3 regions of the Sutcliffiella horikoshii genome follow, and region 1 is predicted to be linked to each of the others. Evidence: riboswitches for the same ligand, from Rfam matches in the RefSeq annotation. Region 1 holds a riboswitch; each other region holds the start of a gene.
The links. A riboswitch is a leader RNA that binds a small molecule or an ion and turns the genes downstream of it on or off. The one in region 1 is predicted to bind cobalamin.
Positions count from the first base shown of each region.

Region 2: another riboswitch for cobalamin. It lies ahead of K7887_RS05890 (ribonucleoside-diphosphate reductase subunit alpha); the one in region 1 lies ahead of K7887_RS11240 (cob(I)yrinic acid a,c-diamide adenosyltransferase).
Region 3: another riboswitch for cobalamin. It lies ahead of K7887_RS12780 (DUF4430 domain-containing protein); the one in region 1 lies ahead of K7887_RS11240 (cob(I)yrinic acid a,c-diamide adenosyltransferase).

Region 1 covers NZ_CP082918.1:2,215,801-2,220,061, forward strand. Annotated here, with positions in the region: gene K7887_RS11230 (cobyric acid synthase) at 1-45, opposite strand, end outside; gene K7887_RS11235 (cobyrinic acid a,c-diamide synthase CobB) at 38-1,420, opposite strand; gene K7887_RS11240 (cob(I)yrinic acid a,c-diamide adenosyltransferase) at 1,440-1,988, opposite strand; cobalamin riboswitch at 2,166-2,352, opposite strand; gene K7887_RS11245 (hypothetical protein) at 2,592-2,822, opposite strand; gene K7887_RS11250 (hypothetical protein) at 2,920-3,792, opposite strand; gene K7887_RS11255 (RNA polymerase sigma factor) at 3,789-4,261, opposite strand, start outside.
Region 2 covers NZ_CP082918.1:1,135,220-1,139,480, reverse strand. Annotated here, with positions in the region: gene K7887_RS05900 (aldo/keto reductase) at 1-347, opposite strand, end outside; gene K7887_RS05895 (STAS domain-containing protein) at 527-1,354, shown strand; cobalamin riboswitch at 1,521-1,716, shown strand; gene K7887_RS05890 (ribonucleoside-diphosphate reductase subunit alpha) at 1,924-4,185, shown strand; gene K7887_RS05885 (ribonucleotide-diphosphate reductase subunit beta) at 4,238-4,261, shown strand, end outside.
Region 3 covers NZ_CP082918.1:2,502,282-2,506,542, forward strand. Annotated here, with positions in the region: gene sigX (RNA polymerase sigma factor SigX) at 1-315, opposite strand, end outside; gene K7887_RS12775 (ECF transporter S component) at 736-1,287, opposite strand; gene K7887_RS12780 (DUF4430 domain-containing protein) at 1,290-1,712, opposite strand; cobalamin riboswitch at 1,926-2,127, opposite strand; gene K7887_RS12790 (ATP-binding protein) at 2,206-3,990, opposite strand; gene K7887_RS12795 (response regulator transcription factor) at 3,987-4,261, opposite strand, start outside.

The DNA.
Region 1 (4,261 bases):
GTCGGAATGTGTTCCTTGGATCATCAGTGGCGTCCCTTTAAACATGCAGTTTTACCTCCAGACATCTTTGAATCCAGTTTTCCACTACCCTTGGATTGGATCCAAAGTGAATGTGAGTATAACCAGCAACTAGGTTTTTGCTGATAAACCCGTCTGTTCCTTTCCCTCTTATTCCTTTTGTTTCGAAGGCGGCCGGCAGCTCTGTTTGGTGATGAAAGGTGGAATAGTGGAACTCATGGCCCCTCGCCACCTCTCCCTCCTTCAAGAGAAAATTCCCGTTCAGCCCTTTGATTTCCCTGTATCCAAGGGCAGCAAGCCTAGTTTGCATGTGCACGATACCAGGAATGACACCTACCATTGGATAAGCATCCCCTCCTGCTGTCACAAGTTCTTTGCATAAATACATATAGCCTCCACATTCCGCAAAGGTAGGGATTTCACTTTTGACAACTGCGTGATAGACGCTATCCATGCTTTTCGTATTCAAAGCGAGCCTAGATGCAAACTCCTCCGGGAAGCCTCCACCAAGATACAAACCATGCACATCATGTGGGACCTCCTCATTTTTCAAAGGGGAGAAGAAGGTCAATTCCGCCCCTCTCTTTTGCAAAAGTTCCAAGTTCTCTTCGTAATAAAAATGGAAAGCAGAATCATAGGCGACAGCTATCCGGACTTTTTTGTTGGGATATGAAGTAAAAACGGAAGGCTTAGTCATGGCTGGAATCTCGGAAGCTTGGTCCGCCAGCTCATATAAACGCTGGACATCTACCGTTGTTGCAACACGCTCACCCAATTGATAAAAAAAACCTTCAAGTTCCCCACGTTCAATGGATGGAACAAGCCCTAAATGTCGTTCTGGCATCTCAAGTTCAGACTCCCTTGTTATGTAGCCAATTACAGGAATCTTACATTCCGATTCGACCGCTGCTTTAATTAAATGAAAATGCCCTTCGCTTCCCACTTTATTCGCGATCACCCCAACTATCTTCACTTTTCCTGAGAGTGCCTGATACCCTTTGACTATTGCAGCCGCACTCCTTGCCATGCCGGAGCAATCTACCACAAGCACAACTGGACTCCCTGTGAGTATGCTTATTTCTGCACTGCTCCCCTCATCGGAAAGCGGATCTTTTCCATCATAGAAGCCCATCACCCCTTCTATGATGGCAATATCGGCACCCTCACTTCCACGGACCAAGACTTCTTTCACAAAATTAGAAGAAAGCATCCAACTATCCAGATTCCGCGACTTCCTTCCAGTAACAGCCGTGTGATAAGAGGTGTCGATATAATCCGGACCACATTTAAACCCCTGGACACAAAGGCCCTTTTTCCGCATCGCTGCCATCAGGCCGATTGTAATAGTAGTCTTTCCTACACCACTGCCTGTTCCTGCTATAAGAATTCTCCTTTTACCCATTTTCAACCCCACCTTCTTCTTAAAATTCCACACCTTTAACTGCCGGGATTCCCTTATCGTAATAATGCTTTTCTGCATGAACGACGGAGACAAGATCAGCTGCCGCTTTGACTTGTTCAGGTGCATCTCTTCCGGTAATAACAAGATGGACGTGCTCAGGCTTGTTCCTGATAAGCTCCAAGACCTCAGTCAATGGTAGGACATCATCAACCGGAAAACCCTGAATGGATAATGCGTTATTTAATTCATCCAAAACAACTATGTCGTAGTCTCCGCTCATGACAGCCTCTTTCGCTTTTGGCCAACCGATGCGAAGTGCTTCACGATGCTCCTCAGGAGTCTTTGTCCATGTGAAGCCAATTCCCAGTTGCTCCATCTCCACTCCTAATTTACTTAGGGAAATCTGTTCGCCGTATGTACGATTCGGTGATTTAATGAACTGATATATCTTCACCTTCATCCCCCTTCCTACCGCGCGAACCGCCAAACCAATAGCCGAAGTTGTTTTGCCTTTGCCATCTCCGGTGTACACCAGTGTCAAGCCTCTTTGTTTTGTTTTCTCACTCATACAACATGCCTCCCTGTTTTTCTTCATTAAAAAAACGCCTTTCTGCTAATAGCAAAAAGACGTTTAAAGGTCCATCCAATCCAGTCCTTATTAAAAGCTCTTACGAAGAATCGCTTATAAATGTGAAAACTGAATAAAAATAAATGAATGTCACTTTAAGCATTCTTTCCTCGCAGAATCCTTAAAAACAAATAGGCAGGTCTCCTGACTTGCGTTTCAAGCACATTACCGACCCTTCCCATGCTTTTGCACAGTGGATATTTCGGCAATATTCAACGCTTACAGTGGCGGGGTCCGTGCTGGATTTTCACCAGCTTCCCTTTTAACCTTTCTTCACAAAGGCACCTAAATGTTGTATTGTATCAATCAAAATATGAAATTTAGTTTATTGTATTTAACTATCCAAGCTTAAATTGACAACGAACTTATTGTAGCCTATTTTCATACGAATGTCTTTAATAAATTTTGTGGCTTTTAAAAAAAGTTTAATAGTTCTATAAAATCTGAACCACCAATATGCGACTATTTTACTTATCCACATAGAAAATATCCCTTTCATACTATTGTTTAGTTAAAGAAAGGTCACTTTTTTTCTCTTTTCAGTTATCCAAAGTAATGATGAAAACACCAGACAACAAGAAACATACTTACAATACCCCAAGCTGTAGCACTATATATCCACCGTATTATCGATTTAGCTTTTGTTGAACTTTCCTCGGTTTCCGTATTTGCTGTTATAAAAGCGAGCTTACTTTCCATCCCTTTTTTCATAGAAATGAGAACAGCAAATCCGATAATTATGAAACCAATAGTTATCCAAAGTAATAAGATCACCTGTTACACCTCACTATTTCATTTATCCTGCACAATTACTTAATACCAATTATTTCAAACAATGAACACTTTCTCAAGGGAATTTTCCCATAAAAACTTAAAATTCCAAGTCGTAACTTTCTCCGGTTATTACATTTTTATAAACCTTCTCCCCTTGATCAGTCTTTATTATTTCAAAAACCCCATATCCACGCGCCATAATTCCATATATTTCATCCTCTGTTTGTTGATTTGCTAGAATAACTGCATATTCCTTTCCTGGCACCATTTTGTAATCGTATTCAGATGTGTAGGAAATAAATTTGGTTTCTTGTTCTTCTCTGGAGAGTTTGGTTAGGCCCATTTTTTCTAAACCAGTATATTCACTTCCTACCCAAGAATCCAACAGGTTGGAAATCCTAATGTCTCCCCCTCCTATGTAAATTGTTTTTTCACCAGATAAATCTTTGCCATAAATGGTATCCACTATTTCCACATCCAATGGTGTATAGGGCATATAAGTATAGAAATTTTCATATTTTGGAAGTATTTCAGCTTCCCTGATGTTTAGAACTTTTATGTGTACAATAGATGTCCCTTCGATAATTAAATTCCTTGGTTCTCTAGGATCAACCGCCCAGCTATTTTGGCTCTGAGAAACTGAATAAATATCCTCAGGGTTAATTTCTTTCTGTATGCTAACATCCTGCTTGTTCTCTAAGATTAGTAATTTATCACTATGAATTCCAGCAAACTTTTGTAGATTACTATCTTGCCCACTAAAGCTCCAAATTAAGGTGGCTGCCAATGTCAAAGTAAGCAATGTGGTGGCGACTATTTTTCTCGTGTTAGGTATTCCTTTTTGGACTTCAATCTGACTCATAGCTAGTTCCTTATTTATATGATCAGAGATACTGTTGAAGCTTCTTTCATTTAACCTATAATCCTTAGGAAAAGATTGCAGTTCATTGTGGAGTCTGGAATCTTTCATGTTTCTCGCCCTCCCATCTTTTTCTCCAGGGCTTTTAAAGCCCTATGGTAGCTGAGATTCACTTTACTCTCACTCCAATTCAGCGCTTGAGCAGTCTCTTGTACTGAAAGCTCGTTAATTCCTCTTAACATGAGTACGTCATAATAGCTTTGCTTTAGCAACCTTATTGCCCTATAGAGTTCCAGCTTCGTTTCACTTAACCCCACCATTTCCTCTGGTGAATCTGACCCCTTTGCTGTCGTACTGAATTGTAATAGCCGATTTCTTTTAATCTCTTCTTTTCTTCTTTTTCTGCTCTCATCTATAGCCACATTCCTGGCAATACTTATCAGCCAAGTTCTAGGGTTTGATCCACCCTTAAATTTATGTAAGTTTCTTATAGCCTTAATAAAAGTCTCTTGTACGAAATCCTCCACATCTATACTGCCCGTATAATAGATTAGGAAATTGTAAATGTCATTGTGATATT
Region 2 (4,261 bases), 1.1 Mb from region 1:
TTTTCTAATGAACGTTCCACAGATTGAATGATATGCTCCTTGCTTGTATCATAATATTTTATATTATGGTCTGGTCTATTAGATGATATTAGCTTGATTCCACACTTCGTCACTATCTCTATTTTGTCCCTTAGTGAAGGTTTGAGTTCTAATGCTTGTCCAAATTGCTCTTCTACTGTGTAATTACCATAGATGTCTGCATGATCAAAGCTTGTAACTCCAAGATCCAAACACTGTTCTATAAATTCCACAACCTCTTCCTTGCTGTAACCCCAATCATTCAAACGCCACATTCCATGTACAATTCTAGAGAGGGAAACATCTTCTGCTAACTGAATTCTTTCCATACAAACACTCCTATCTGTTCAATATTATGAAATTATACCTCTTTTACGTATTATTAGCCAAAAATACTGCTTATTTCCTATTCTTATCTAGTAAATGATATACATCTTTTAGACTTTAAATTAAAATAGAAATAAAACTAGAGATTAAAATACTACTGTAAATAAGAAAGGATTCTACCATGACCAAGACGGCACACTCCCTAATAGGACAAAAATTAATAGATTCACAGAATGAAGTAGCTGCTAGCATGCTATCGGAAATACAGAATGCTTATCCTGATGTACCGCAATATCGAGAAGAAGAAGTAGAAGTTCAGGTCAAGGAAATCTTTAGAACGTTATTGGTATTCTTAGGTGAATATGTCCTCGATCCTGAAAACAATGTTTTAGACCGCGCCAAACAATGGGGAGAATCTGTAGGATTCATGTCTGTGAAGGCTGGCGGATCACTTGAAGAAACGCTCTCTAATATGACGTTATATAAAAAATGTCTATGGGAGTTTATACAACGTGAAGGTGTGGAAGCTGGGCTTCATATGAATCAGATTACAGATATTTTCATTTTAATAGATGAAATTTTCAATATTATCGTTTATGGATTCAGTCACGCCTTTTCCATCGCTACTGAACAGAAAATGTTAGAAACCAAAGCTTCTTACATTCGACTGTCTATCCCGATAGTCCCTTTACAAAAAGGGATGGGAGTGTTGCCGCTTGTCGGAGAAATTGATGAGATTCGCGCTGGAATACTGATAGAAGAGACGTTGGAGAAAAGTAAGAATCTTTCCATTTCCAACCTCATCATTGATTTTTCCGGTGTTTACCGTTTAGATGAAACAGTTCTGCACACCATGGACCTGCTTATCCGCTCTCTCAAGCTAATAGGCATCACACCAATCATTACAGGCCTGCGCCCGGAACTCAGCCTACAATTCATCAACTCCGGACTCATCCTAAGAGACATTCAAATCAGCGGCTCTATAGAGCAAATATTACAAGAACAATAAAAAAATCCTGCCGGGGTCAGACCCCGGCAGGATTTTTCACCTTCACGTCGAAGCCTCCATAAAATGTCTTGCCATTTGTTTGTGTATCCATTATGATAGTACTATCATTCACACAAAATACCATATATAGATTAAATGAAACATCTATATATCTACATATAGTAATTTTAACTTTTGCGATAAAGGTGTCTTTTTATAGACTTAATAGGGAATCCGGTGAAAATCCGGGACTGTTCCCGCAACTGTAAGTGCAGACGATTTTGAGAAACCACTGTACATGAACGCTTAACGGCTCTTGTATGGGAAGGTTCAAAATAGGAAGAAGCACGAGTCAGGAGACCTGCCTTTACCGATTTAGTTTCTCTTTCTTCGGGAGTTGAGAAGATGAAACGATACATAGAACATGGTAAAAACAGGACAAGGTTCTTTGATTATTTCTGACGCACCTCAGCATATTTTCTAGGAACCTAAGAACCCTCCTGCACTCTTTCCCTTTTTTCTATGATCGTTTGATCCACTCAACTATTGAGTGGATTTTTTTATTTTAGACGAAGTGGAGAGTGAAAAAAATGACCGTACATACCAAAACTGTACATAAAGAGAATGGACCTAGCGATCAAGATTACCAGAGCCATTTAGAAACTGTTCTATCTGAGTTTCCAAAACTTGAAACAACAGGTTTCTTACAAAAAACTACCAAAATTATTGATAAACTGCTCCATCACAACAATCAACATGAACTTACAAACCAACTAATACTAGAAGCGCTCAATCACGTGGATGAACTAGAACCTGACTGGACCTATGTTGCATCAAGGTTATTATCACAAAAGCTGCAACAGGAAGTATGCAGCAACAGAAACATCTCCAAGCCCTATACAGATTTTTACTCATTAATCAAAAGCTTAACAGAACTAGGAATTTATCAAACTCAATTGCTAAAAGCATACACAGCTAAAGAAATTAATGAATTAGAGGCAGTCCTTGATCCTCAAAAAGATAATCTCTTTACCTATATTGGACTGAAAACATTATCTGACCGTTATTTAACGCGCGATCATCATAAACGCTTACTTGAATTGCCTCAAGAACGTTTCATGATCATTGCCATGACACTGATGCAAAAGGAAGAAACTAATCGGATTCACTACGTGAAAGAAGCTTATTGGGCACTAAGCAATTTGTATATGACCGTTGCCACACCGACATTTGCCAATGCAGGAAAAACGTATGGACAGCTCTCAAGCTGCTTCATTGATACGGTTGATGACAGCTTGCAAGGAATATATGACAGCAACACAGACATTGCAAATCTCTCTAAATCCGGAGGCGGCCTTGGCGTCTACCTCGGCAAAATACGTAGTCGCGGCAGTGATATAAGAGGATTCAAAGGCGTATCTAGCGGAGTGATTCCATGGATGAAACAATTGAACAATACGGCTGTAAGTGTCGACCAGCTCGGTCAACGGAAAGGAGCCATTTCTGTCTATTTAGATGTTTGGCATAGAGACATTTTTTCCTTTCTTGACAGCAAGCTCAACAACGGTGATGAACGCATGCGTACACATGATCTTTTCAATGGAGTGTGCATACCGGATATTTTCATGGAGCAGGTAGAAAGCAGAGGAGACTGGTACTTATTTGATCCACATGAAGTTAGAAAACTAATGGGCTATTCCCTTGAAGATTATTTTGACGAGAAAGTTGGTGCTGGAAGCTTTCGCCAAAAATATGAAGAATGTGTCAATCATCCTGAGCTCCCGAAAGAAAAAGTACCGGCTATAGAGATTATGAAAGCAATCATGAAGGGGCAACTAGAAACTGGCAGTCCATTCATGTTTTATCGTGATGAAGTGAACAGAATGAATCCAAACCCTCATAAAGGAATGATTTATTGCACGAATTTATGTACGGAAATTACCCAAAACCAAAGTGCCACCATCACGAAAAAGCAATACGTAGAGGATGGTACGATCATAACCGTTAAAACACCCGGAGATTTTGTAGTCTGTAATTTATCCTCCATTAATCTTGCTCGCACTGTAACAGCAGGACAACTAGAGCGCCTTATTCCCATCCAGGTTCGGATGCTTGATAATGTGATTGATTTAAATGAAATACCGGTACTGCAGGCAAAGATGACCAATGAAAAATATCGTGCCATTGGATTGGGAACATTCGGCTGGCATCACCTGCTTGCTCTTGAAGGTATCAAATGGGAGTCCAATGAAGCAGTGCTTCATGCAGACAAACTTTATGAAAAAATTGCATTTTACACAATCCAAGCCAGCTCCCTGCTCGCTAAAGAAAAAGGTTCCTACCCTGCATTCGAAGGATCTGATTGGCAAACTGGTGACTATTTTCACAAACGGAATTATGGGACAGCCTCGGAACTGGATTGGAATGTGCTTCAAGAACAAGTAGCGAATTACGGCGTCCGAAACGGATATCTAATGGCAGTTGCCCCAAATGCGACCACGTCCATTATTGCCGGAAGCTCTGCAAGCATTGATCCCATTTTCCTTAAGGTATATTCAGAAGAGAAAAAAGATTACAAGATTCCCGTAACAGCACCTGACCTTAACGCAGAAACAACCTGGTTTTATAAATCTGCCTACCATATCGATCAGCATTGGAGCATTGCCCAGAATGCGGCAAGACAAAAACATATCGATCAGGCCATTTCCTTTAACCTGTATGTTACGAACACCGTGAAGGCCAAAGTATTACTTGAACTTCATCTTGATGCATGGAAGCAAAAATTGAAAACAACCTACTATGTTCGTTCCACATCTTCAGATTTAGAAGAATGTGAATCATGTTCAAGTTAGTCAGCTATCATTAAAGAACTCATAAGCATGTCAATAAAAAGGAGCAAACCAAATGAATGCTAAACTAAAATCACGC
Region 3 (4,261 bases), 290 kb from region 1:
ATTTTGTACGGCTATCTCTTCAGGAAGTGGAGCGTGATCTCTGACTTGTTGTTTATTCCAGTCGAAAGTTTCAAGTAGTTTGTTTTTCCATCCTTTTTGTTTGCGAAAGGAATCAATGGCAACGTGCTTGGCAATCGAAAACAGCCAGGTCTTTTCACTGCTTTTCCCTTCAAAACGATCATAGGAACGCAAAACTTTTATATAAACTTCTTGAACGAGGTCTTCCGCTTGCTCCTTGTTGTTCACCATGTAATATAAGAACTGATAAACATCCTGGTGATATTTTTCATAGAGCTCTTGAAAAACGGTATTCATAGTTTCCCTCCGTTCATTTCATTAGTCGTATATTATAGTAAGAAAGTTACATTACAAATATATTAAAAAAATTACAATTTGACTAGGGTTATTTGGTAATTATTTCTTTTGTTTTTTGTGTGTAATATAAGTATAAGGGATGTCCGTATAGGATTGTAGGGATTTTTGTAGGCTTTTCCAAAGAGGTTATATACATATTTCGACCTATTTTGATTACGCCGCTGTTGATTTCCGCAAATGGCTTCGCTTTCCGCGGGCGACCTTGAGCCTCCTCACTTCGTTGGAGGGTCTCAACAATGTCGCTACTCTCCCGCAGGAGTCTTCGCCAACTGCTCCAATCACCAGCTAGAAATTCCTAGTAACTCTGCTTCAATTTTTTACATAGTAAAGCGCCAACCCAATTGGATTGGCGCTCCTCTTTTATTTCTTGTAGGTGCTGCTCATTTGATATTGTGCTAGGCTCTCTTTTCTTTTGATGATAAAGGGTGCTCTTTCGTTTAAGAGTTTGGAAAGGATCGGATACAACACGATAAAAAATACGACATTTCCAACTGCATGGTTTATATCAAATGGTAGTCCAGCAAGATAATATGGCCAAAATGGAAATCCTCCGACAATCATGTTTTGGATCGAGAAAACAAAACCGAAAAACAGCCCGCAAAGTCCAGCATAGATGGAAAGGATAAATACTGGAATTCTTTTAAACCATATCCCAATTGCTCCACTTAATAATCCAATAATGGACCATGCAAAGATTTGTGTGAATGTCCACATGCCAGTACCAAGGACCAGGTTCGTTGCAAAGGTAGTACCTACTGCAAGAATCACACCTGAAACCGGCCCCATCCAGAAAGCACATATAATGATGATTGCTGTCACTGGCTGGACGTTAGGTACGGAGGCGAAAACGATTCTCCCCACTACACAAAGGGCTATTAATACACCAAGTAGCGCTATTTTTCTGGTTGTCATCATCATTCCACCTTTTGATAATCAAAATGAACTTCGTCGTTCTCCTCTAGCGTATAATCACTTGCACCGACCATTAAGCTTTCACCGTTGACGGAGATGTTCCAATAATAATCAGATTCTTCCTCAGAGCCCAGGCCGTCAATTCCGACGATGAAATCTCCTCCAAATCCTGTAGTAAGCTCAAAATTGCGGTCCATGACTTCCATCAAAGACTCCCCTTCCTCAAACTCTACAGTCTCCTCACTGATGACTTCTTCGCCTTCTTTCGTTAGTTTGATCGTGGTGGAAAGTTGGCTTTCTTGTTGTTCTTGAGTTTCAGCAGGTGTTTCATTATTAGCTGTATGATTTGTTTCATTTCCTGCATTAGCACAGCCTGTAATGGCAAGAGTTAATGATAGTAAAAGTGTTAGTAAAAGTTTTTTCATATGTTTTTTCCCCTTATGTAATTAATTTGCAGTGCAAGTTGTAAAACCGTATCTTTTCTCCTCCTATCTTTACCCCTAATGTCCCAATCGATCTGTGATGAGCAAAACAAAAAACCTCATCCAATTTCAGGATGAGGCGATAACGGCAATGTCATAATACGACAAATAAAGACAGATTTCTGCCGTCTCTCCTACTCAACCCCCGAAGTATTGAAACTGGTATAATAATTGGCAGGTCTACTGACTTATGCTTCTTCCTACTTTGAGCCTTCCCATATGAGGACCTAATTTCTTAAGCCCGTTCATACAGTGGTCATCTCATTTCGTCCACATTTACAGTTGCGGGGACAGTTTTGGCATTTCACCAAATTCCCTATTAAGTCACCATCGTGACACCAACTATTTCGTATTGCTATTCAATTAACTATGTTTCATATTACAAGATATGTCTGGTCTTGACAAGATAATGTTTCATAGAAAACAAGATTTTTCGCTACACATCTCCATTTTGAGAGTGTTTTTGCGGAATATACATGGAAAATGTCGTTCCCTCGTTCTCTTTTGAATGAACGGATATGGTACCCCGGTGTGCTTCTATGATGTTTTTCACAATGGCAAGTCCCAGTCCTGTACCTGCACGCCCTCTTGTACGCGCTTTGTCCGCCTTATAGAAGCGTTCAAAAACAAAAGGCAGATCTTCTTCAGGTATGCCGTGCCCAGAATCTTTTACATCTATTTTGACACCGTTGTTTATTAATTTTGCATGGATGATTATGGTCCCATCGTCTGCTGTATGGCGAATGGCGTTGTCCACCAGGTTTGTCATTACCTGTTCCATACGGTCTACATCCATTTGGATGGCCCCATCACCTTCTACATGTGATTGCAACACGATAGACTTTTCTTTTGCAAGGCCCTGAAACTTTCTTGTTATCTTTTCGACAAAGGCGACAATATTGGCATTTTCATAATTCAATGAAATATGACCGGCTTCCATTCTCGCAAGATCTAATAAGTCATTTACGAGGCGCCCCATTCTTAAAGATTCATCATAAATAACGGAAGCAAGTTCTTTTTTCTCTTCATCCGTTCCGGCAATATCATCGACAATTGCTTCACTGTAGCCTTGCAGCATGGAAATTGGTGTACGCAATTCATGGGACACATTGGCAATGAAATCTTTACGAAGTTTGTCCAACCTTCTCTCTTCCGTCATATCCCGTATTACTGCAACAGCGCCGCGGATATGGGTTTGCGTATATAGTGGACTCATTACGATTACCCACGTACGTCCTTGATAGGTTAATTCTATACTTTGTTCTTTTTCAACAGAAATAGCCCGTTGGAACATTTCCATTACCTCACCTGGCAAGTCTTCCCCGCTGGCATTGCCTTCTTGATAGTACCAGGCTTGTAAAAATTTCTCCGCCGGTGGATTCGTTACAAGAATGGTGCCATCTCGGTTTAAGGTGATAACCCCATCTGCCATACTGCTGAGAATGTTGGCTAAATGTTCCTTCTCTTGATTCAAAGCGTTAATATTAAACTTGAGTTGTCTGCCCATTTGATTAAAGGCCATCCCAAGTTCCCCAATTTCGTCCGATGTTAAAATTGGAACCTTAGTATCGAACTTCCCTCTTGCGACTTCAAAAGCAGCCTCTCTCATATTACGCAGAGGTGCTGTAATTCTTGTAGACAAGAAGAATGCGAAAATGGTCGTTAAAAAGATTGCAAAACCTGCAGCAAGCAGAATAAGTTTTGTTGTTTGTTTGGTTGTTTCTTTTACGGCAAGCAGGGACTGATAAACGAAAACAGCTCCATCTTTATCCTCATTAATATGCAAAGGAATTCCGACGATCATCACTTCGCCTTGCATTTCATCTGTAATTTGGAAATCGGGCAAATAAGTCTTTTTCGTTACAATCGGCTGATCTTCAAAGACGAGGGAAAGGTCCGGGTCGTTTAGGAAGAATTCAGCAGGTAAATGGTCGATTTGAGATGTCGGAGAATGAGAGTACTCTCCCTTGTCTGTAAAAATAACCACCTGAGACACTTCATCAACAAGCTCCCAAGCTATTGATTTCGATTGTTCCATGTCTTCATGCTGTTCCAAAATTAATGAAATCTTACTCGCTGCCTGGGTCAAATCCTTTTCTGCTTCCTGTACATGGTAATTCTCAAAGAATTCTAGTAAAAGAATGGTTAAAACAAATAATACAAATGAAACTAAAAGTAACACAGTAAGCCAGAGCTTACCAACTACACTTCTCCAAATCATGATTCATTGCCAACCTCGAATTTATAGCCTACGCCCCATACTGTTACAATCATTTTAGAGGCTGGTTCTGACACTTTGTTCAATTTCTCGCGTAGACGTTTCACATGCGTATCAACTGTTCGTAAATCCCCAAAGAACTCGTATTGCCATACTTCTTTCAACAGTTGCTCGCGGTCGAAAACTTTATCAGGAGATTTTGCAAGGAAGTAAAGTAGTTCATATTCTTTAGGGGTAAGATTTATTTCTTTCCCTTCAGATGTCACTCTGTGTG